DNA from 4 places in the Nocardia sp. NPDC057668 genome. Region 4 is predicted to be linked to each of the others. Evidence: riboswitches for the same ligand, from Rfam matches in the RefSeq annotation. Region 4 holds a riboswitch; each other region holds the start of a gene.
What was found. A riboswitch is a leader RNA that binds a small molecule or an ion and turns the genes downstream of it on or off. The one in region 4 is predicted to bind S-adenosylmethionine.
Positions count from the first base shown of each region.

Region 1 (4,817 bases), on a different contig from region 4:
GCCGGTGCGTGCGCGTGGCGGCGGGGGAGCCGGGTCCGGCGGGGGCGGTTAAGCTTCCGGGCGTGAGTGCAGCACATGCCGCCCCGGAGAGCCGGGGCAGTCGTCTCGGCCAGGCCCTGCGTGACAACCTGCCCATGGTGGTGATCGCCCTGGTGCTGGTGGTGGCCGTGGTCTTTCTGGCCTGGGACCGGTGGCGGCGCGGCACCTTCTTCTTCGGGGGCGCGACGTTGCTCGCCGCAGCCTTCCGGCTACTGCTTCCGACCGAGCGCGTCGGGCTGCTCGCGGTCCGCAGCAAACCCTTCGACGTGACGTGGCTGGCGGTGCTGGGCAGCGCCATCATCGTGCTCGCCGCGACCATCAACAGCCTCGGTGTCACCTAGACTCGCGGGTAACTCGAGTCATGCCTGTTTCGTACGAATTATCCTGACGCACTGTCGGTTTCGTTAGGGTGACGGCTCCGTAACCCCGGTACCAATTACGGGACGAACTCGCATCGTCCACGTACCCTGTTAGGCATGACAGCGACCTTCGACGACATGGAACTGCGGGACCTGGTCGGCCTGCTCTCTCTCGAGGAACAGCGCGAACTTCGCCCCGCCGTACTCCGTGTCCTGCACCGTTTGCCCGATCAAGAAGTACTGCGCCGCGAACTCGGCCGCCGCCTCACCGAGGTCTGAGACTCGATACAGCAATCCCCCGGCAGCAGGCGCTCCCGGGGGATCATTTGTTTAGAGCTTTGCTACCGCAACTAACGGCGTGCGGCCCGGGCCAGCTCCATGGTCTGCACCATGAGTTTGCCCACCGCTTCGGTCTCGGTGAGGAATCCGTCGTGCCCGTCACGGGAACGCACGATCTCCAACCCCTTGCACCCGGGTAGTAGATCAGCCAGTTCCTGCTGCGTGCGCAGCGGATACAGCCGATCCGAGTCCACGCCGCCGACCACACACGGCACCGTGGTGGAGCCCAGCGCCGCCTCGATGCCGCCGCGCCCGCGGCCGACGTCGTGCCGGTTCATGGCCTCGGTGAGCAACACGTAGGTGGCCGGGTCGAACCGCGAGATGAGCTTGTCGGCCTGGTACTCCAGGTAGCTCTGCACCGCGTAACGCCCACCGTCCCAAGGGTTCTCGTCGCCCTGGGCGCGGTTCTCGAAGCGGTGGTCGAGCTCGCCCTCGGTCCGGTAGGTCAGATGCGCGATCCGCCGCGCGATGCCCATACCGGTCATCGGCGCGGTGCCGGTGCCGTGATAGGCCCCGCCCTGCCAGTCCGGATCGGACCGGATGGCCGCGATCTGGGTGGTCTGGGTTCCGATCTGATCTGCGGTGGCACGCGCGCCCACCGCCAGCACCAGGGCCGACCCGACCCGCTCGGGATAGCCGACCATCCACTCCAGCACCCGCATGCCGCCCATCGACCCGCCGACGACCGAGGCCAGCCGGTAGATGCCGAGCAGATCGAGCAACTGCGCCTCCGCGGTTACCTGATCGCGAATGCTGATCTCGGGAAAGCGTGCGCCCCAGGGCTTTCCGTCCGCGGCGAGCGACGCCGGTCCGGTGCTGCCCTTGCAGCCGCCGAGCACGTTCGTGGCGATGACACACCATTCGCGGGTGTCGACCGCCGCGCCCTCGCCGACGATGCCGTCCCACCAGCCGGGCTGGGCGTGCTGCACGTCGGCGGGGCCGACCACATGTGAATCGCCGGTGAGGGCGTGCTCGACGAGGATGACGTTATCCGCGTTCGCCGAGAGTTCGCCCCACCGCTGCACCGCCAGGCTCGCGTCGGGGATGACGGCGCCGTTCTCGAGCCGGACCTCCCCGATCGCAATGGTGCAGAGCGTCCCGTCGGGCGGCGGCAGCAAGATGTCCGCCGCTGGACGAGAGGTGCTCGATTCAATGCTCACTATCAGCTCGCTGCCGCAATCAGTCCCGCGCGCAAATCCGCCAGGATGTCGTCGATACCTTCGATACCCACGGCCAAACGCACCAGACCAGGGGTGACGCCGGACGCGAGCTGCTCTTCGGGAGTCAGCTGGGAGTGGGTGGTCGAAGCCGGATGAATCACGAGCGAGCGCACATCCCCGATGTTAGCGACATGGCTGTGCAGGACCAGCGCGTCCACGAACTTCTTGCCCGCATCGACACCACCGGCCAGCTCGAACGACACGATGGCGCTCACGCCCTTCGGTGCCAGCTGTTTGCCACGCTCGAACCAGGGGGAGTCGGGCAGGCCCGCGTAGTACACGGACTCCACCGCGTCGTGCCCGCTCAGGAACTCCGCGACGGCCTGGGCGTTGGCCACGTGCCGCTCGACCCGCAGGCTGAGCGTCTCGATGCCCTGGCTGATCAGGAAGGCGTTGAACGGCGAGACCGCCGCGCCGAGATCGCGCAGCAACTGCACGCGCGCCTTGAGCGCGTACGCCGGAGCGCCCAGGTCGGCGAACACCACACCGTGGTAGCTCGGGTCCGCGGTGGTGAAGCCGGGGAAGCGGGGCTTGCCGTCGGCGTCGGTCACGGTCCAGTCGAAGGTGCCGCCGTCCACGATGACGCCCGCGACGGCCGAACCGTGGCCGCCCAGGTACTTGGTCGCCGAGTGCACGACGATGTCCGCGCCGTGCTTCAGCGGCTGGATCAGGTACGGGGTGGCGACGGTGTTGTCCACGATCAGCGGAACGCCGGCCGCGTGCGCGATGCCCGCGATGCCCTCGATGTCGAAGATCGAGCTGCTCGGGTTGGCGACCGTCTCACCGTAGAAAGCCTTGGTGTTGGGCCGGACCGCGGCTTCCCACTGCGCCAGATCGTCCGGATCCTCGACGAAGCTGACCTCGATGCCGAGCTTGGGCAGCGAGTAGTGGAAGAGGTTGTAGGTGCCGCCGTACAGGTGCGGGCTGGACACGATGTGGTCGCCGGCCTCGGCGATGTTCAGGATCGCGTAGGTCTCCGCGGCCTGGCCCGACGACACCAGCAGCGCCGCGACGCCGCCCTCGAGGGCGGCCACGCGCTGCTCCACCGCGTCCTGGGTGGGGTTCATGATGCGGGTGTAGATGTTGCCCGGCTCGGCCAGGCCGAACAGCGCCGCCGCGTGATCGGTGTCGCGGAAGGCGTACGAGGTCGTCTGGTAGATCGGCAGGGCGCGCGCGCCCGTGGCCGGATCGGGGGCCTGCCCGGCGTGGATCTGCTTGGTCTCGAAGGACCAGTTCGCGGGATCGAGGTTGGCAGCGGGCGCGGTCGAGTCACTCATGATTACTGCTCCAGGAAGAATCGCCGTATACGGCGGAAGGCTTGGGTTATCGGAAGGCGAATTGGCTTCGACAACAACACATCTCGGTGCCTCCTACAGTGCGCTTGCGCTCGGCCTTCGAGCGCCCGGTCTTCACCCGGAGCACCCCACCGCAGCTGGAGGGTTGCCGATCAGCGAGCCGGGGCTTGGCGCTGATGCTCTTGACCTGTTTCGGGATTCTAACGGTGCTCGGCCGCGATGTCGGCAATGGGGTTACCCACACTCGGAACGGCGCAAATACGGACGAACTCGTGATAGGCGGTGACCACCGCGTCGGCCATGGCGCGCGCGGAGTCGGCCAGCACCCCGTCGCAGCTCTCGAGCTCGGCCTCGCACTCCACCCCGGCCCGCATGATGGCGTGCCAGGTGCCGGTGATGAGCCGCACGTGCAGTGAATCCGGCCCGGTGCCGAGCCGTTCGCCGAGCACGGTCGAGGTCTCGCGCATCTTGTAGTCCGCGGCGTCGAGACTGCGGGCGCGCACGGCGGGGGAGTGCCGAATGATGTTCTGCATCTGCTGGAACCAGCGGAACGGCAGCGGTTCGTCGCGGTCGATGATGCCCTCGATCATCTCCAGGTAGCTGTTCAGTAGCGCCTGGAGTTCATTGCCCGTGACGGGCTGTCGGCGCAGATTGTCCGCCAGCGTGCCGCCGAAATCCTCGATCGGCGCGATGACGATGTCTTCCTTGCTGTCGAAATACCTGTTCACGGTGCGCGGGGAGACATCGGCGGCATCGGCGATCTGTTCGACCGTGGTGGCGTCGAAGCCGTGCTCGTCGCACAGGCGCAGCGCCACGTCGATGACCCGGGTGCGGGTCTGCTGCTTCTTTCGCTCGCGCAGTCCCGTGCGGGCGGTCGGCGATGACGGCTCGAACATGTCCCGATGGTAGCGCGGACCCGAGCAATGCTGTCCATGTACGCCAACTGTCGCAGTCGGACATTTTTCTCTTGACGCCAATTGTCGCATGATGCCACGATGGGCTCGGCTGTTCGGAGCAATCGAGGAGTAGGTATGACCGGCGGGACGGCAACGCTCGAACCTGACGAAATATCAAGTGAGACAAAAAATTCCGCGCGATGGTGGGCCCTCGGCGTCATCGCCGTCGCGCAGCTGATCGTGGTGCTCGACGCCACCATCGTCACCATTTCGCTGCCCTTCGCCCAGCAGGACCTGGGCATCAGTGACGGCAACAAGCAATGGGTCCTGACGGCGTACACGCTGATCTTCGGCGGACTGCTGCTGCTCGGCGGCCGTCTGGCGGACTATCTCGGCCGCCGGCGCGTCTTCATCGCCGGCCTGGTCGGTTTCGCACTGGCCTCCGCACTGGCCGGGCTCGCGCAGAACGGCGCACAGCTGTTCGCCGGGCGTGGTCTGCAGGGCGCTTTCGCGGCGCTGCTCGCCCCGGCGGCGCTGTCCCTGGTGTCGGTGACCTTCACCGAGGCCAAGGAGCGGGCCAAAGCGTTCGGCGTCTTCGCCGGGGTCTCGGCGGGCGGCGCGGCCATCGGCCTCATCGCGGGCGGCGCGCTGACCGAATACGCCAGCTGG
Region 1 covers NZ_JBHVIC010000005.1:193,812-198,628, reverse strand. The annotation lists gene ACFVBH_RS28515 (DUF3017 domain-containing protein) at 135-380, shown strand; gene ACFVBH_RS28510 (hypothetical protein) at 516-677, shown strand; gene ACFVBH_RS28505 (homoserine O-acetyltransferase) at 749-1,858, opposite strand; gene ACFVBH_RS28500 (bifunctional o-acetylhomoserine/o-acetylserine sulfhydrylase) at 1,900-3,234, opposite strand; SAM riboswitch class IV at 3,330-3,440, opposite strand; gene ACFVBH_RS28495 (TetR/AcrR family transcriptional regulator) at 3,453-4,148, opposite strand; gene ACFVBH_RS28490 (MFS transporter) at 4,284-4,817, shown strand, end outside.
Region 1: another riboswitch for S-adenosylmethionine. It lies ahead of ACFVBH_RS28500 (bifunctional o-acetylhomoserine/o-acetylserine sulfhydrylase); the one in region 4 lies ahead of ACFVBH_RS34900 (aminotransferase class V-fold PLP-dependent enzyme).

Region 2 (4,817 bases), on a different contig from region 4:
CGGCCCGATCACCGGGTCGCTCACCACGACTGCTGAATCGGGCTGCTCGACTGTCGAATCACGCTGCCTCACTGCAGAATCGCTCTGCTCGACCGGCATAGGTTCGCCGAGCGGGCCGGATGCGGTCTCAGACGGTGACTTCGGCACGTTCCCTCCTCACCAGAATGCCCTGCGGCCGGAACCGCACGACCAGCAGCAGCACCACGCCGTACAGCACGATGCGCAGTTCGGGAGCCAGCCGCAGCGCCTCGGGCACCCCGATCAGCACCACCGCGCCCAGCACCGCGCCGTACGGCGACGCCGTGCCGCCGAGCACCAGGATGGTCACCACCAGCAGTGACATCGGCAGGTTGAACACGGTCGGATCGATGTAGGAGTACTGGTGCGCCAGCAGCGCACCGCCGATCCCGGAGAAGAACGCGGCGATCGCGAACGCCAGCGCCTTGTAGTCGCGCACCGGCACCCCGGCCGACCGCGCCGCCACCTCGTCCGCGCCGATGGCCCGGATCGCGGTGCCCAGCCGGGACCGCTGCACCGCGAGCATGACCGCCAGCGTGATGGCCAGCACCACCAGTTCGAGCCGGAAAATCTCGGTGTGCGTGGTGAATTCGACGCCGAAGATCTCCGGCGCCGGAATGCCGAAGATGCCGTAGCTGCCCCGCGTCACCGGCTCCCAATTGCGGATCAGCGCGACCGTGACGATGCCGATGCCGAGCGTGGCGATGGCGACGTAGTGCCCGCCGAGCCGCCACAGCGGCGCGGCCAGCACCGAGGACACCACGGCGGCCAGAATCCCCGCGACGACGATCGCGGGCAGGAACGACCAGCCGTGGGAGACCGTCAGGACCGCCGAGGTGTACGCGCCGATCGCGATCGGCCCGGCCTGCCCGATGGCGAGCTGCCCCGCCGAACCCGCGACCAGCGTCATGGACACGGCGATGATCGCGTAGGCCAGGATCTGGGTGCCGACCGAGATGCCGTAGTCGTCGGACACGGCCGGAATCACCAGTCCCGCAACGGCGAACGCGATGAGCGCGTGCCACCACCGCACCCGCAACTGCCGGCCCGAGCCCAGGAAGGTGCCGGTCAGCGGCTCCGATTCGATGGCGGGCGGGCGCGCGAGCAGACCGCCCGGCCGCAGCACCAGGAACACGACCAGCAGCCCGAAGGTGATCAGATCGCGGTACCCGTCCCCGAAGGTGTAGATGCCGAACGCCTCCACCAGCCCGAGGACGAAACCGCCGACCACCGCGCCGGGAATCGAGCCGAGCCCGCCGATGGTGGCGGCCACGAAACCGGTCATGCCGACGACGCCGCCGCTGGTCGGGGAGATGTTGGAGTTGTAGAGCCCGACGAAGATGCCCGCCAATCCGCCCAGCCCCGAGGCGATGGCGAAGGCCAGGGACTGGATCCGCCCCACCCCGATGCCCATCTGCGCGGCGGCGTCGGGATCCTGTGCGGTGGCGCGAATGGCCAGCCCGTACCGGCTGTACCGCAGGAAGCTCCAGAGCCCGGCCATCACCGTGACGGTGATGGCGAACATGACCACGTCCGAGGTGCCGAACCGGATGCCGCCGACCTGAAAGTTGTTGGTGGGCAACACCTGGGGGAACGGGCGGGTATCCGGCCCGAAGACCAGCGCCACCACGTTCTCCAGGATCAACCCGACCGCCACCGTGGCCAGCAGCGCCGCGATGGCCGGTGCGCGGCGCAGCGGCCGCACCGCCAGCACGTCGATCGCCACCCCGAGCAGCGCGGTGCCGCCGACCACGATCGCCAGGGCGAGCCAGAGCGGCAGCCCCTGCTCGGCGATCAGCCACCAGCCCAGCACCGACCCGAAGGCGAAGATGGCGCCGTGCGCGAAATTGATGACGTTGCTGACCCCGAAGATCAGGGTGATGCCCACGGCGATGAGTGCATACGCATTGCCGTGGACCAGACCCGCTATGAGCGTGTCGAACATGTCGCTACTTGTTGCCGGTCGGCACGAACGCGCCGTTCTTCAGGATCAGCTCGATCGGCTTCACCCCGTTCGGTCGGCGCGTCTGCTGATCGAAAGCGAAAGTGCCCAGGCCGATTCCGTCGAAGTCCTTGACCTCGCGCAGTCCCTTCAGGACGCCCTCGCGGGTCGCGCCGCCGTGCTCGGCCGCCTTGACCAGGACGTTGATCGCGTCGTAGGCGTACACGTTGAAGTCGCCGGGATCGACGTTGAACTTGGCGCGGAACTTCTTCACGAAGTCCACCACCTTGGGGTTGGTGTCCGCGGCGGTGAAGACGCCGTTCACGATGTCACCCTCGGCCGCGGCGCCCGCCAGCGAGATGAACTGCGGGGTGTTCTGGCCGCCGAAGAACTGGCCGCTGTACCCGACGTCGCGCAGCTGCTTGACGATGAGCGCGCCGTCCGGGCCGTAGCCCAGGTGCACGAACGCCTCCGGGTTCGCATCGCGGCCCTTGATCAGCACCGGCCGGAAGTCCTGCGAGTCCGGCAGGATCGGCGAGGAGTAGACGATCTCCACGCCCTTCTCCTTGGCGGACTGCTCGAAGAACTTGAAAGCCTGCTTGCCCCAGTCGGTTTCAAGGTAGACGACCGAGACCTTCTTGGCCTTGGCGGACACCCACTGCGCATTGCGCTCCTGGAAGACGTCCAGGGTGATCGAGGGGCTCCACGAGTAGTCGCCGGCCTTGGTGAAGTCCACCGCGGAGTTCGTGAACCCGTACTGCACCAGCTTGCCGCGGTTGTACACCGGCGACGCCGCGATCGAGGCCGGGGACGAGAAGTCGCCCAGCTCGGCGATGATCGACTCGTCACCCACGAACTTCGTGGCGATCGGCACCGTCTGCTTCGGGTCGGATTGCGAATCCTCCCACTTCAATTCGACTTTCTTGCCGTTGATCCCGCCCGCAGCGTTGATCTCGTCCAGCGCCAGATCGAAACCCTGCTGCCACAGCCGCCCGTACTCGGCCGACGGACCCGATTTCGGCCCGGAAACACCGAAGTACACTGTGCCGCTGTCACTCTCGGATGACCCCCCGCACGCGGACACCAGCCCGGCCACCAGGGCCGCCGACGCGATACCCACCACTACCCGGAGTCGACGCGACCCGGACCACTGCTTACTCATCTGATTCCTCTGAACTCACCGGAACAGCCCGGCCACAACGCGCTTGTGATGCCCGGCGGGCACCACCTGGTCGTCACCCGGGGCACCCCACCGCTGCGCGAGGGTTGCCGATCAGCGAGCCGGGGCTCATCTGTGCTGATACTCGTGACCGTGCGTGCAACGCTAATGAGACGCCCCGCGCGCCGACAGCGTTCGAATCACCGTGAAGCCAAAAGCGCACGCGAACAGCGCTGCGCGGCAGAGATTCCGGGACGTAGGGACACGGCATCCGATCGAATCGCGGGCTCGGATCCCGCCGAGGTCGGATCCGGATGGCAGCGGTACTCGCCGGAGGATTTCGCCCGGCCGGACCGGCCGCTGCGCCGAGCCGAGCACCCGGCGACGCGGTCAGCGCGAGATCAGCGCGACGCCGTCAGATGCGCCTCGAACCAGTCCGGGAACTCGGTGAGATCGGTCAGCACCACGTCCGCGCCCTCGGCGGAGAGTTCTTCGGCCGAATAGGGCCCGGTCGTGACGGCCACCGAGAACGCGGCGGCGGCCTTCGCCCCGCGCACGTCCCCCAGATGATCACCGACATAGATCGACACCCCGTGCGCCCGCAACGCGGTGCCCTTCGCCTCGGCCCACACGTCGCCGACCACCTCGTCGACACCGAGCCCGAGGTGTTCCAGGTGCAGCCGCGCGAAGGACTCCTTCTTGGCGGTGATGACGAGCGTCCTGCCGCCGGCGCGCCGCACCGCCGCCAGCGCCTCGACCACGCCCGGCAGGCGATCGGCGCCCGTGATCGCCAGGTCCGGGTACAGCTCGCGGTAGCGGGCCACCACCCCCGGCACCCGCTCGCTCGGGAACCACTCCGCGGCCTCGATCGCCAGCGGCGGGCCCAGCCGCGAGACCGCCAGCGCGGAATCGACGTGCACGCCCGTCTCGGCGGCGACCGCGTCCCAGACCGCGGCGATACCGGGCCGGGAATCGATCAGCGTCATATCCAGGTCGAACCCGACGACGGGTCCGGACGAGGTGCCGGCGAAAGCAGTGGGGGCCACGCTCCGACCATACGGACCGCACGGTCCGGAGCCGCGTGCGGTGGCCTCGAACTGCCGAATTCGGTTGCCGCCGCGAACTAGGCTCGAAGCCATGCCCAACGATCAGCGATCCCTGTTCTGCAGTGTCGAGCTCGGCGCCCGCATCGAGGGGGTGGAGCGGGACCTGATCACGGCCGGAGCGACGGCCGCGGCGGACAGGCTCGGCGCGGACAGCGGTTTCCTCGTCCCGGTGGCCGGCGGCGTCGCGGCCTTCGCCGAACCCGGCTCGCCGCTGAACAAGGTCGCGGGCCTGGGCTTCGACGGCGTTCCGAGTGCGGACGAGTTCGAGGCGCTGGAAAAGCGATTCGCGGAGCGGGACACCCCGGTACAGGTGGAGCTCGCCCACCTCGCCGACCCGGCCATCGGCGAGTTCCTCACCGCGCGCGGATACCGGCTGCTGGGATTCGAGAACGTCCTCGGCATCGACCTGCGCGGCGTAACCGCCGCCGTCACCCCGCCCGAGATCGCCATCCGCCCGAGCGGGGACGACGAATTCGATACCTGGCTCGACGTCGTCGCCGACGGCTTCGCCCAGCCCGACACCCAGGGCGTCGCCTCGCACGAGGAGTTCCCGCGCGAGATCATCGCCCGGGCCATGCGCGACCTCACCGGC
Region 2 covers NZ_JBHVIC010000002.1:1,325,694-1,330,510, forward strand. The annotation lists gene ACFVBH_RS18600 (ATP-binding cassette domain-containing protein) at 1-24, opposite strand, end outside; gene ACFVBH_RS18605 (ABC transporter permease) at 128-1,963, opposite strand; gene ACFVBH_RS18610 (ABC transporter substrate-binding protein) at 1,968-3,122, opposite strand; SAM riboswitch class IV at 3,157-3,272, opposite strand; gene ACFVBH_RS18615 (HAD family hydrolase) at 3,521-4,165, opposite strand; gene ACFVBH_RS18620 (GNAT family N-acetyltransferase) at 4,278-4,817, shown strand, end outside.
Region 2: another riboswitch for S-adenosylmethionine. It lies ahead of ACFVBH_RS18610 (ABC transporter substrate-binding protein); the one in region 4 lies ahead of ACFVBH_RS34900 (aminotransferase class V-fold PLP-dependent enzyme).

Region 3 (4,817 bases), 180 kb from region 4:
CACCACCGATACCAGCACCATCATCCGCACCGACGCGGGTTCCATGGTCGTCGAGGACGGCGTCTTCAAGATCAAGGCCGCGAACGGCACCACCGTCGCCGGCACCGAGTTGAACTTCCGTGTCGACGATTTCGAGTTCCCGATCGCGGCGAACATCTCGGACAACGTCGCGACGCTGACCCCCGAGCTCAATGTCGACAAGGCCGTCTACAAGCCGGTCAACCTCCCGTTCGAGAACGTCGCACCGTTCAAGTCCGAGTACGACCGTGAGCAGGCCGCCTGGAAGCGCATGGTCGACACCATCTCCATGGGTGGCGCCATCGCGACCCTGACCGGTGGTCTCGGCGGCGCGGCCATCGGCTGCCTCGTCGGCGGTTCGATCGTCGGTCTCGCGACCGCCGCGCTGACCGCGATGTTCGGCGCGCTCGGCGGCGCGGTCGTGGGCTGCCTGACCGGTATCACCACGGTCGGCTTCCTGGGCACCCTCGCGGGGCAGATCCTGATCACGGCCCCGGTCGCGATCATCGCCGCGGCCAACTACTTCATCACCATCAACCAGCCCTTCGTGGCGGCCAAGTAGTCCGCCGCACTGCCGGTCCTGCAACGTCCGGTGTGCCGGACCACCGGAACCCGCTCGGTCCTCGTGACCGGGCGGGTTCCGCGTTTTCCACGGCTCGAATCCGCGTGAGCTGAAACCTGTTGCCGGGTAGGGCCGGATGGTGGAGTGGGGAGATGGCTGAGCTGACCTCGATTCGCGGCGAAGCGGCCGCACTCTCCTCCGGCGACGTCGCCGCACTCACCTCGGTGGAGGGGGTGGAGTTGCGGAAGACGTTCGCGCACTTTCCCAGCGGGATCGTCGCGGTGTGCGCGCGAATCGGGGGTGCGCCGCACGGTCTGGTGGTGAGCACCTTCGTGCCGGTCTCGCTGGACCCGCCGCTGGTGGCCATCTGCGTGCAGTACACCTCGGAGACCTGGCCGCGGCTGGAGAAGGCGAGCCGGCTCGGGTTGAGTCTGCTCGGCACCGGGCAGGACCAGGTCGCCAAGGAGCTGAGTTCGCGCTCGGGCGACCGGTTCCGGAGCGTGGATCTGCACACCGGGCACGGCAACGCCGCGTTCGTCGGCGGGGCCACCATCTGGCTGGAAACCTCGGTGCACGAACAGGTTCCGGCGGGCGACCACGCCGTCGTGCTGCTGCGCGTGCATCGACTCAGTACGCATCCGGCCACCGAGCCGCTGGTGTTCCACCAGAGCGGATTCCGCTCGTTGCGATCCGCCTGAGCTGAAACCTGTTCCCGGAAAACCGCCGGTGCTGCACTGAAAAGGCCGGGCGGGAGGCACTTTCGCCCGGACCGAGAAGGTAGTTCGGCGAAAGTGAGAAACCGGTTATGGCACAGGACGAAACCGCCGGGGAGCCGGTCGCGGCGCCGGCCGGCCGATGGTCGTGGCTCAGCGAGGACTGGCTGGCCGTCATCGCCGGGCTGACGCTGCTGACCCTGGTGCTGACCGGCATCCTGCCGGACGGGCTGGTGCCGTGATGAGCGAGACCACCGCGAATACCGCACCGGCGCAACCGGAAGCGGATCCGAAGACCGCCGCGACGACCGAACCCGCGGCTGCTCCACGGGCGGACGAGCTCTCGCGCGGCAACCGCGTCGGCCTGGCCGTCGCGGGCATCGCGGTGGTCGTGCTGCTCGGCGCGATCACCCGCTATCTGGAGGTCAACGTCCCCAAGTGGGCGGTGGACACCCCCTTCGCGAAGATCGCCAAGAGCGTCGAGTTCCCCATCTACGCCATCATTCTCGGCCTGCTGGGCAACGCCCTGCTGTGGAAGCTCGGCCTGCGCGAACGCCTGTCGGCCGGCTTCCGGACCGAGTTCTTCATCAAGACCGGCGTGGTACTGCTCGGCGCGTCGATCAACCTGAAGATCCTGGCCACCGCCGCCGGTCCGGCGATCCTGCAGGCGCTGCTGCTCATCACCACCGTCTTCGGCTTCACCTGGTGGTTCGGCGGCGTGCTCGGCATCGACGATCGGCTGCGCGCACTGCTGGCCTCCGCTGTCTCCATCTGCGGCGTGAGCGCGGCCATCGCGGCGGCGGGCGCGGTGCAGGCCAAGCGCGAGCAGCTGGCGTACGCGGCCTCGATGGTCGTCATCTTCGCGCTGCCGTCCATCTTCCTGCTGCCCTGGCTGGCCGATGTGTTCGGTCTCTCGGACGCGGTGGCGGGCGCCTGGATCGGCGGCAACATCGACACCACGGCGGCGGTCGCGGCGGCGGGCGCGCTGGCGGGTGAGGAATCACTGCAGATCGCGACGATCGTCAAGACCACCCAGAACGCCCTGATCGGCCTGGTCGCCATCGCCCTGACCGCGTACTTCGCGCTGCGGGTCGATCGCACCGGCACCGCCGCGCGCCCCTCGATCGGCGAATTCTGGGCCCGTTTCCCGAAATTCGTGCTGGGCTTCATCGCCGCCTCGGTGATCGGCACCCTGTACGTGCAGTACGCCGACAAGCCCAAGCCGGTCATCGCCACGGTGAACGATCTGCGCACCTGGTTCCTGATCTTCGCCTTCGTCTCCATCGGTCTCGGCTTCTCCGCCAAGGGGATTCGTGAGGCGGGTCCGCGCCCCATCGTGGTCTTCGGCGCCGCGACGCTGGTGAATCTGGCGGTGGGCCTGGGCCTTTCGGTGCTGCTGTTCCACAGCTTCCAGCCCTGATCCCGGACGTCGCCGGCCGGGTTGAATTCACGTTGATCCGGACCGGCGACAGCGGCGGCGAAGCTTCGTAACGTCATCGGCACCATCCAGAGCGACCGAGAGACCTGGCTCGCAGAAGTCGCAGCAACCCCCCGGGCTCCCGGGTGCGGGTGCTTCCGTCAGGACCGATGGAGGACCATTCGATGAAGTTCCTGCTGCTGACGCTGATCACGCACACCCCGGATCCCGTCACCGGCGTCACCGAGACCGCGCGTGCGCGCCTGCGCCGGGTCGTCGACAGCGCGCGCCTGGCCGAGGATCTCGGGTACGACGGCTTCGCGGTGGGGGAACGGCACGAGGACCCCTTCATCTCGGCCGCGCCCCCGGTGGTGCTGAGCCATATCGCCGCCGTCACCTCCCGCATCGCGCTGTTCACCGGCGTCACCACGCTGAGCCTGCTGGATCCGGTGCGCGCCTTCGAGGACTACTCCACCCTGGACAATCTCTCGGACGGCCGCCTGGAGCTGATCATCGGCAAGGGCAACGGGGCCGCGCAGGCCCAGCTGTTCCACGTCACCGTCGATGACCAGTGGGAGCGCAATCGCGAAGGCTACGACCTGTTCCGGCGACTGTGGGACAGCGACAGCGTCACCTGGTCCGGGAAGTTCCGGCCGCCGCTGGCCGCGGCCAAGGCGCTGCCGCGGCCGTTGCAGCCGCGCCTGCGCATCTGGCACGGCAGCGCCACCAGTCACGAGTCCGCGGATTACGCGGCCCAGCACGGTGATCCGCTGTTCTCGGCCAATGTCACCAATCCCGTGCAGCCGTACGCCGAGCTGGTCGCGCACTACCGCGAGCGCTGGGCCGCCTACGGGCACGACCCGGCGCAGGCCCTGGTGGGCGCGGGTACCGCCGGTTTCCTGGTGGCCCGGGATTCGCAGGAGGCCGTGGACGCCTACCGCCCGCTGTTCGCCGCCCGGCAGGCCGCGGCGCGAAAGTTCGATATCCCCATAGTTTTCGACACCGTCGAGGATTTCGTCGAGCGATCCTCGGCCCTGGTCGGCAGTCCCGCGCAGGTGCTGGACAAACTGCACCGCTATCACGAGGCGCTCGGGCACGAGGTGGTTCACCTCAGCGCCGATGGCGACGGTCGCACCGACAAACAGCACCGCGAAAGCCTCGAACTGTTCCAGGCGGAGGTGGCGCCCGAATTGCGCCGCCACATTCCGAGCCGTCCGCTCGGCGCCGATCGCTACCCCTCCGGAGACCCTCGATGAAACGCCCCCTCGCCCTCGTCGGCACCGTAGCCGCCGCCCTGTCCCTCGCCGCGTGCGGTGGGGCCGATGGCGGCAGCGGGGAGCCGTCGGGACCGCCACAGCCCGGCGGCACCCTGCGCTACGGTCTGTCGACGGCCCCGTCCTGCTCGGATCCGGCGCAGTCGGGGACGAATCAGACGATCTACGTGACCCGGCAGATCGTGGATTCGCTGACCGATCAGGATCCCGAGACGGGCAAGATCACGCCGTGGCTGGCCTCGAGCTGGTTCGTCAGCCAGGACGCCAAATCGTTCCGGTTCCAGCTGCGCGAGGGCGTGACCTTCAGCGACGGCACCCCGCTGACCGCGGATTCGGTCGCCAAGAACTTCGATTCCATCGTCGCGCTGGGCGGTGCGAAGGCGCCGCTGGCGGCGAGCTACCTCTCCGGCTACGCCGGCAGCAAGGTCATCGACGCGCGCACCGTGCAGGTGGACTTCAACGCGCCCAATACCCAGTTCCTGCAGGCGACTTCGACGTCGCAGCTGGGCATCCAGGGTGATGCGACCCTCGCCAAGTCGGCCGACGACCGCTGCCTCGGCGGCAACGTCGGCAGCGGACCGTTCACCTACGCGGAGTGGAAGCAGGGCGCCTCGGCGACCCTGGCCAAGCGGATCGGATACAACTGGGGCTCCTCGGTTTTCGCCACGCAGGGCGAGGCGTACCTCGACAAGATCGTCTTCACCGTGGTCCCGGAATCGGGCGTGCGCACCGGCAGCTTGGCCTCCGGCCAGCTCGACGCCATCAGTGACGCGCTGCCGCAGGATGTTCCGCAACTCGAGGCCGCGGGCGCCCGGGTGCAGTTCACCTCGAAC
Region 3 covers NZ_JBHVIC010000007.1:164,024-168,840, forward strand. The annotation lists gene ACFVBH_RS34115 (hypothetical protein) at 1-580, shown strand, start outside; gene ACFVBH_RS34120 (flavin reductase family protein) at 733-1,278, shown strand; gene ACFVBH_RS34125 (hypothetical protein) at 1,386-1,535, shown strand; gene ACFVBH_RS34130 (YeiH family protein) at 1,535-2,713, shown strand; SAM riboswitch class I at 2,793-2,887, shown strand; gene ACFVBH_RS34135 (LLM class flavin-dependent oxidoreductase) at 2,896-3,966, shown strand; gene ACFVBH_RS34140 (ABC transporter substrate-binding protein) at 3,963-4,817, shown strand, end outside.
Region 3: another riboswitch for S-adenosylmethionine. It lies ahead of ACFVBH_RS34135 (LLM class flavin-dependent oxidoreductase); the one in region 4 lies ahead of ACFVBH_RS34900 (aminotransferase class V-fold PLP-dependent enzyme).

Region 4 (4,817 bases):
TTCTGCGGTGCGGCACGGTCGGGACCCTGCGGTGGGCAGCGAGTACCGGCCTCCGGCGGCGTGCCGGGGGAATGAGAACCGGCGGCCGGGGCATGCTCTCGCTATGAGCGATTCGTTGCGGGAGCGGGTGCGGGCCAAGCTGATCCGGCAGTTGGCGGAGGACGGTCCGCCCGACATCGAGCAGGAGGACGGGCGGCAGCTGTCCGTGCAGGACGATCTCGATCTGCTGAACGCCGTGGGCGACGACGACCCGGTGGTGGAGGAGCTCGCCGCGCGGTACCTGGTGCCGTAGCGCGATCATCGGCGGATCGGATCGCGGTGCACCCGCGATCTCGAACCGGTCCTGTTCCCGGTGGCCGTGATTCACGCGCCGCGCGCGGTCGCACCGAATCCGACTTCGATGCGACCGCACGGCCGGGACGTCAGAACCCGCAGGGCGCCGCGCCCGCGTCGGTGGCGGCGAAGGGGCGGGTTTCGGGGGCGGGGTTCCACTGGCCGTCGGTCTCGGCGTAGTCCCAGCTCGGACCCTTGTGGACGAGTGTGGATATCGCGTCCACGAGGCGATCGACATCGGTCGCGGTGGTGCCGAGCCCGATGCTGGCCCGCAGCGCCGCGTCCACGCCGAGGCGGGCCAGCAGCGGGTGGGCGCAGAACCGCCCGTCGCGCACCCCGATGCCGTGTTCGGCCGACAGATACGCCGCGACCCGGCCGGGTTCGAAGCCGTCCACGGTGAACGCGACGATGCCTACCGCGTCGGCGCTGTCCCGCCAGATCCGCAGGAAGTTCACGCCCGGAACGGTTTTCAGGCCGTAGCGCAGCCGGTGCGTGAGGTACCGCTCGTGCTCGAGCACCTCGGTCTCGTCCAGGCTCGCCAGGGCGTCGCAGGCCGCCGCCAGCGCGGCCACGCCCAGGACGTTGGGCGACCCGGCCTCGTGGCGCTGCGGGGCGGGCGCCCACTCCACGCCGTCCGCGCTGACCGCGCGCACCGCACCGCCGCCGGCCAGGTACGGCTCGGCCGCGTCGAGCCAGTCGCGGCGGCCGACCAGCACGCCCGCGCCGAACGGCGCGTACGCCTTGTGCCCGGAGAAGGCCAGGTAGTCGATGCCCGCGGCGCGCAGGTCGATGCGCCGGTGCGGGGCCAGCTGTGCGGCGTCCACCAGGATGCGGGTCCCGCACTGATGCGCGATCCAGGCCAGCCGCTCGAGCGGGAGCAGTTCGCCGGTCACATTGGACGCGCCCGTGATCGCCAGCAGCGCTGCGGGTTTGGCGCAGAGTTCGGCGACCACGCGCTGAATGGTCTCCTCGACGGTGTCCGCGGCGGGCACCACCCGGCGGCCGTGCCGGGTCCACGGCAGGAAGTTGGCGTGGTGCTCGACATCGAGCACCACGGTGTCACCGGGCACGCAGGCGGCGAGCAGGTTCAGCGCGTCGGTGGTGTTGCGGGTGAACACCACGACCTGGTCGTCGTCGGCGTTGAGGAAGCGGGCGACCGAACCCCGCGCGGCCTCGTAGCAGTCGGTGGAGATGCGCGAGGCGTAGCCCGCGCCGCGGTGCACGCTGGCGTAGTACGGCAGCAGCGCCGCGACGCGGTCGGTGACCTGCGCCAAAGCCGGTGCGCTGGCGGCGTAGTCGAAGTTGGCGTAGCCGGTCTCGCCACCTTGGACGAGGGGAACCCGCAGGTCGCAACCGGAGACGGTGGCGAGCGGGGCACAGGAGCGGTCGGCGAATGCAGTCATCACGAAATCCCATCGGGGCAAGGGACGCGCGATCAGAAATGGGTGATCGAGAGTCCGCGCTTGCCGCGCCCGGTCGGGCGGCGGCCCGGTCGTCACCTGGAGCACCCCACCGCGGAGGAGGGTTGCCGACCAGCTAGCCAGGGCTTTGCGCTGGTACTCATGACCTGATTGAGAAGGCTGGCAGACGTTCGGCGGGATTGTCAAGCCCTTCCGGAAAATCATCCGAAAGTTGGAAGGGCAGGGGCGGAAAGGTCGAATCGCGAGAACGTTGCTGACCCGTACAGTCGATGTAGAAGTTAGGGTAGCCAAAGTAGTGCGCCCTGGGAGTTGAAGCGAGGATGCTCGATCATGTTGGAGACCAGCACACCGTTCTCGACGCTCATCCGCACCGCGACCGAGCAGCAGCACGCCGAGGCGGAGCATTCCACGTTCATGCGCGACCTGCTCACCGGTCAGCTGGGCGTCGAGGCGTTCTACCGGTACACCTCGCAGCTGTGGTTCGTCTACGAGGCACTCGAAAAGGACACGGCCGCACTGGCTTCGGACCCCGCGGCGGGTCCGTTCATCCGCCCGGAACTGGCGCGCCTGGCCGCGCTGGAGACCGATCTCGCCCATCTGGGCGGCCCGAACTGGCGCGATGAGCTGACCGCGCTGCCCGCCACCGCCGCCTACGCGGCCCGGGTGCGCGAATGCGCGCAGACCTGGCCCGCCGGCTACGTGGTGCATCACTACACCCGCTACCTGGGCGATCTCTCGGGCGGCCAGGTCATTCGCGGTACCGCCGAGAAGCTGTGGAACCTGCCCAAGAAGGGCGACGGCGTGCGGTTCTACGTCTTCGACGAGATCGCCAATCCGGCCGCCTTCAAGCGCGAGTACCGGGCGAGCCTGGACGCGCTGCCGCTGGCCGGCGACGAGGTCGAGCGCGTGCTGGACGAGGCCCGCCTCGCCTTCTCCCTGAACACCGACGTGTTCCGTGAACTGGGCACGGAATTCGGCGCGCGAATCTGAATTCCGGACGCCCGGAAGGCCGCCGGCCCGTTTCATCAGGGCGGACGGCGGCCCGCGCCGAGCTCACCCATGGCGGTATTCCCTTGCATTCACCCCGGTGATGCGCTGCCATGGGTGAGTGAGTCCCGCTCTGCTGCTGAGCTTTATCGGGTTGTGCGTGCTGCTGGCCCTGACCCCCGGTCCGGACACCTTCCTGGTGCTGCGCTACGCCATGGCCGGGCCGCGCCCGGCGATCGCGGCCGCGGCGGGTTCGGCGGCGGGCGGCATAGTCTGGGCGCTGGTGGTGGCTGCGGGCGTCGCGGCGCTGCTGGAACAGTCGGCCACCGCGTATCGCGCGCTGAAGGTGATCGGCGGAATCTACCTGGTGTACTTGGGCGTTCGGGCGCTGCTCGCGCACAGGCGGGCCCGGCGGGAGGCGGAGTCCGAACTCGCGCAGGCCGCCCCGCAGGGCCGTGCGGCGTCGATTCGCTCGGCATTCGCCGCCGGTTTGCTGTCCTGCGTGCTGAACCCGAAGGTCGGGCTTTTCTATCTCGCGGTGCTGCCGCAGTTCCTCACCGAGGTGACGTTCGCGAACACCCTGGCCCTGGGCGCCATCGAATCCGTCATCGCCGCAATCGAAATGGTGCTGCTGGCCATGGCGGCCGCGCGGGCGGTGGAACTGCTGAAGCGACCGCGGGTGCGGGACCGGCTGGAGCAGTTGAGCGCGGGAATTCTCGCGGCCCTGGGCGTGGGCACCGCGGCCTCGGCGACCTAGGGCACCCGAACGGCCTCGCGACCCGGTGCACCCGCACGGTGGCGGCGGTTCAGCGCACCGGCGTGGCGGCGACCCGCCACGGCGCGGCTCGAAATCAGTCCGCGATCTCCGCACGGTGATATGCCCCGTCGTAGTACACCAGCGGCCCGACCGCGGGCGCGTCCTCGGTGTTGTCGTGCACCCGCGTGACGAGTCCGATGACGAGGGTGTGATCCCCGATCGGAATCAGCTGGTGCACGTTCGCGCGCACCCAGATCGGGGTGCCGTGCAGCACCGGTTCGCTCGTCTCCAGTGACGTCCATAGGGAACGGTCGGTGAACCGGTCGTCGGCGGACCGGCTGAAGCGCTGCGCGAGGTGTTTCTGATGCTCGCCGAGGAAGTGCACGACGAAGGATTCGGCCTTGGTCATGGCGGCGATGCTCGACGAGGTGGCCGCGATGTTGAACGAGATGAGCGGTGGCTGGGCGGAGAGCGAGGCGAACGAGGTCGCGGTGAAACCGACCGGCCCGTTCTCGGAGTTCAGCGTGACGATGGTGACGCCCGCCGGATAGTGCCGCATGGCGGCTCGGTACTGCTGGGCGGTGATGCCGCTCAGGTCGTCGGGCACATGGAGCTCGGCGCCGGGCGTCGGAGAATCGGTCACGCTCCGAACCTACGCCCTTTCAGTCCACGTCGATGGCCAGCCCGGCGGTGATGCGCACCAGTTCGCCGAAGGTGGTGCGGAAGACCGTGTTCGGATGCCCGCCGGCTGCCCACAGCTCCCCGTGGGCGGCCAGCGCGGTATCGATGAAGGTCGGCAGATTGAGCGGATGCCCGACCGGCGCGATCCCGCCGTCCGGTTGCCCGGTCAACCGCCGGACCATGGCGACGGGGGCGCGGCAGAGCGTCCCGTCCAATCTTCGGCCGGTCGTTTCCAGATTCACCTGGTGCGCGCCCGAGACCAGGAGCAGCACCGGATCGTCGTCCAGCAGGAAGACCAGGGATGTGGTGATCGCTCCCAGATCGACCCCCAGTGCCTGGGCGGCGTCCTGCGCGGTGTGTGCGGGACGGGGCTGGGTGAGGATCACCCCGTGATGCCCGCGGGCGATGAGTGTGTCGGAGACTCTGGCAGCGACCGGTGGTAAGGACCTGCGCATGGGACAAGGGTAGAGCGATTGCGGTGGATGTGCCGGGGTTCAGTATTCGGGATATCCCTCTTCCGGTCCGAGCATGCGGGTGAGGCGCGCACGGGTGATGCGGGCCAGCTCGATCACGGAGCGTTCCGAAACGGATTCGTGCGCACAGGAATCGAAGGCTTCGGCCAGGCCGGCGGCGGACAG
Region 4 covers NZ_JBHVIC010000007.1:348,606-353,422, forward strand. The annotation lists gene ACFVBH_RS34895 (hypothetical protein) at 104-292, shown strand; gene ACFVBH_RS34900 (aminotransferase class V-fold PLP-dependent enzyme) at 423-1,736, opposite strand; SAM riboswitch class IV at 1,788-1,901, opposite strand; gene ACFVBH_RS34905 (heme oxygenase (biliverdin-producing)) at 2,085-2,744, shown strand; gene ACFVBH_RS34910 (LysE family translocator) at 2,863-3,498, shown strand; gene ACFVBH_RS34915 (flavin reductase family protein) at 3,593-4,057, opposite strand; gene ACFVBH_RS34920 (YbaK/EbsC family protein) at 4,161-4,634, opposite strand; gene ACFVBH_RS34925 (2-oxo-4-hydroxy-4-carboxy-5-ureidoimidazoline decarboxylase) at 4,674-4,817, opposite strand, start outside.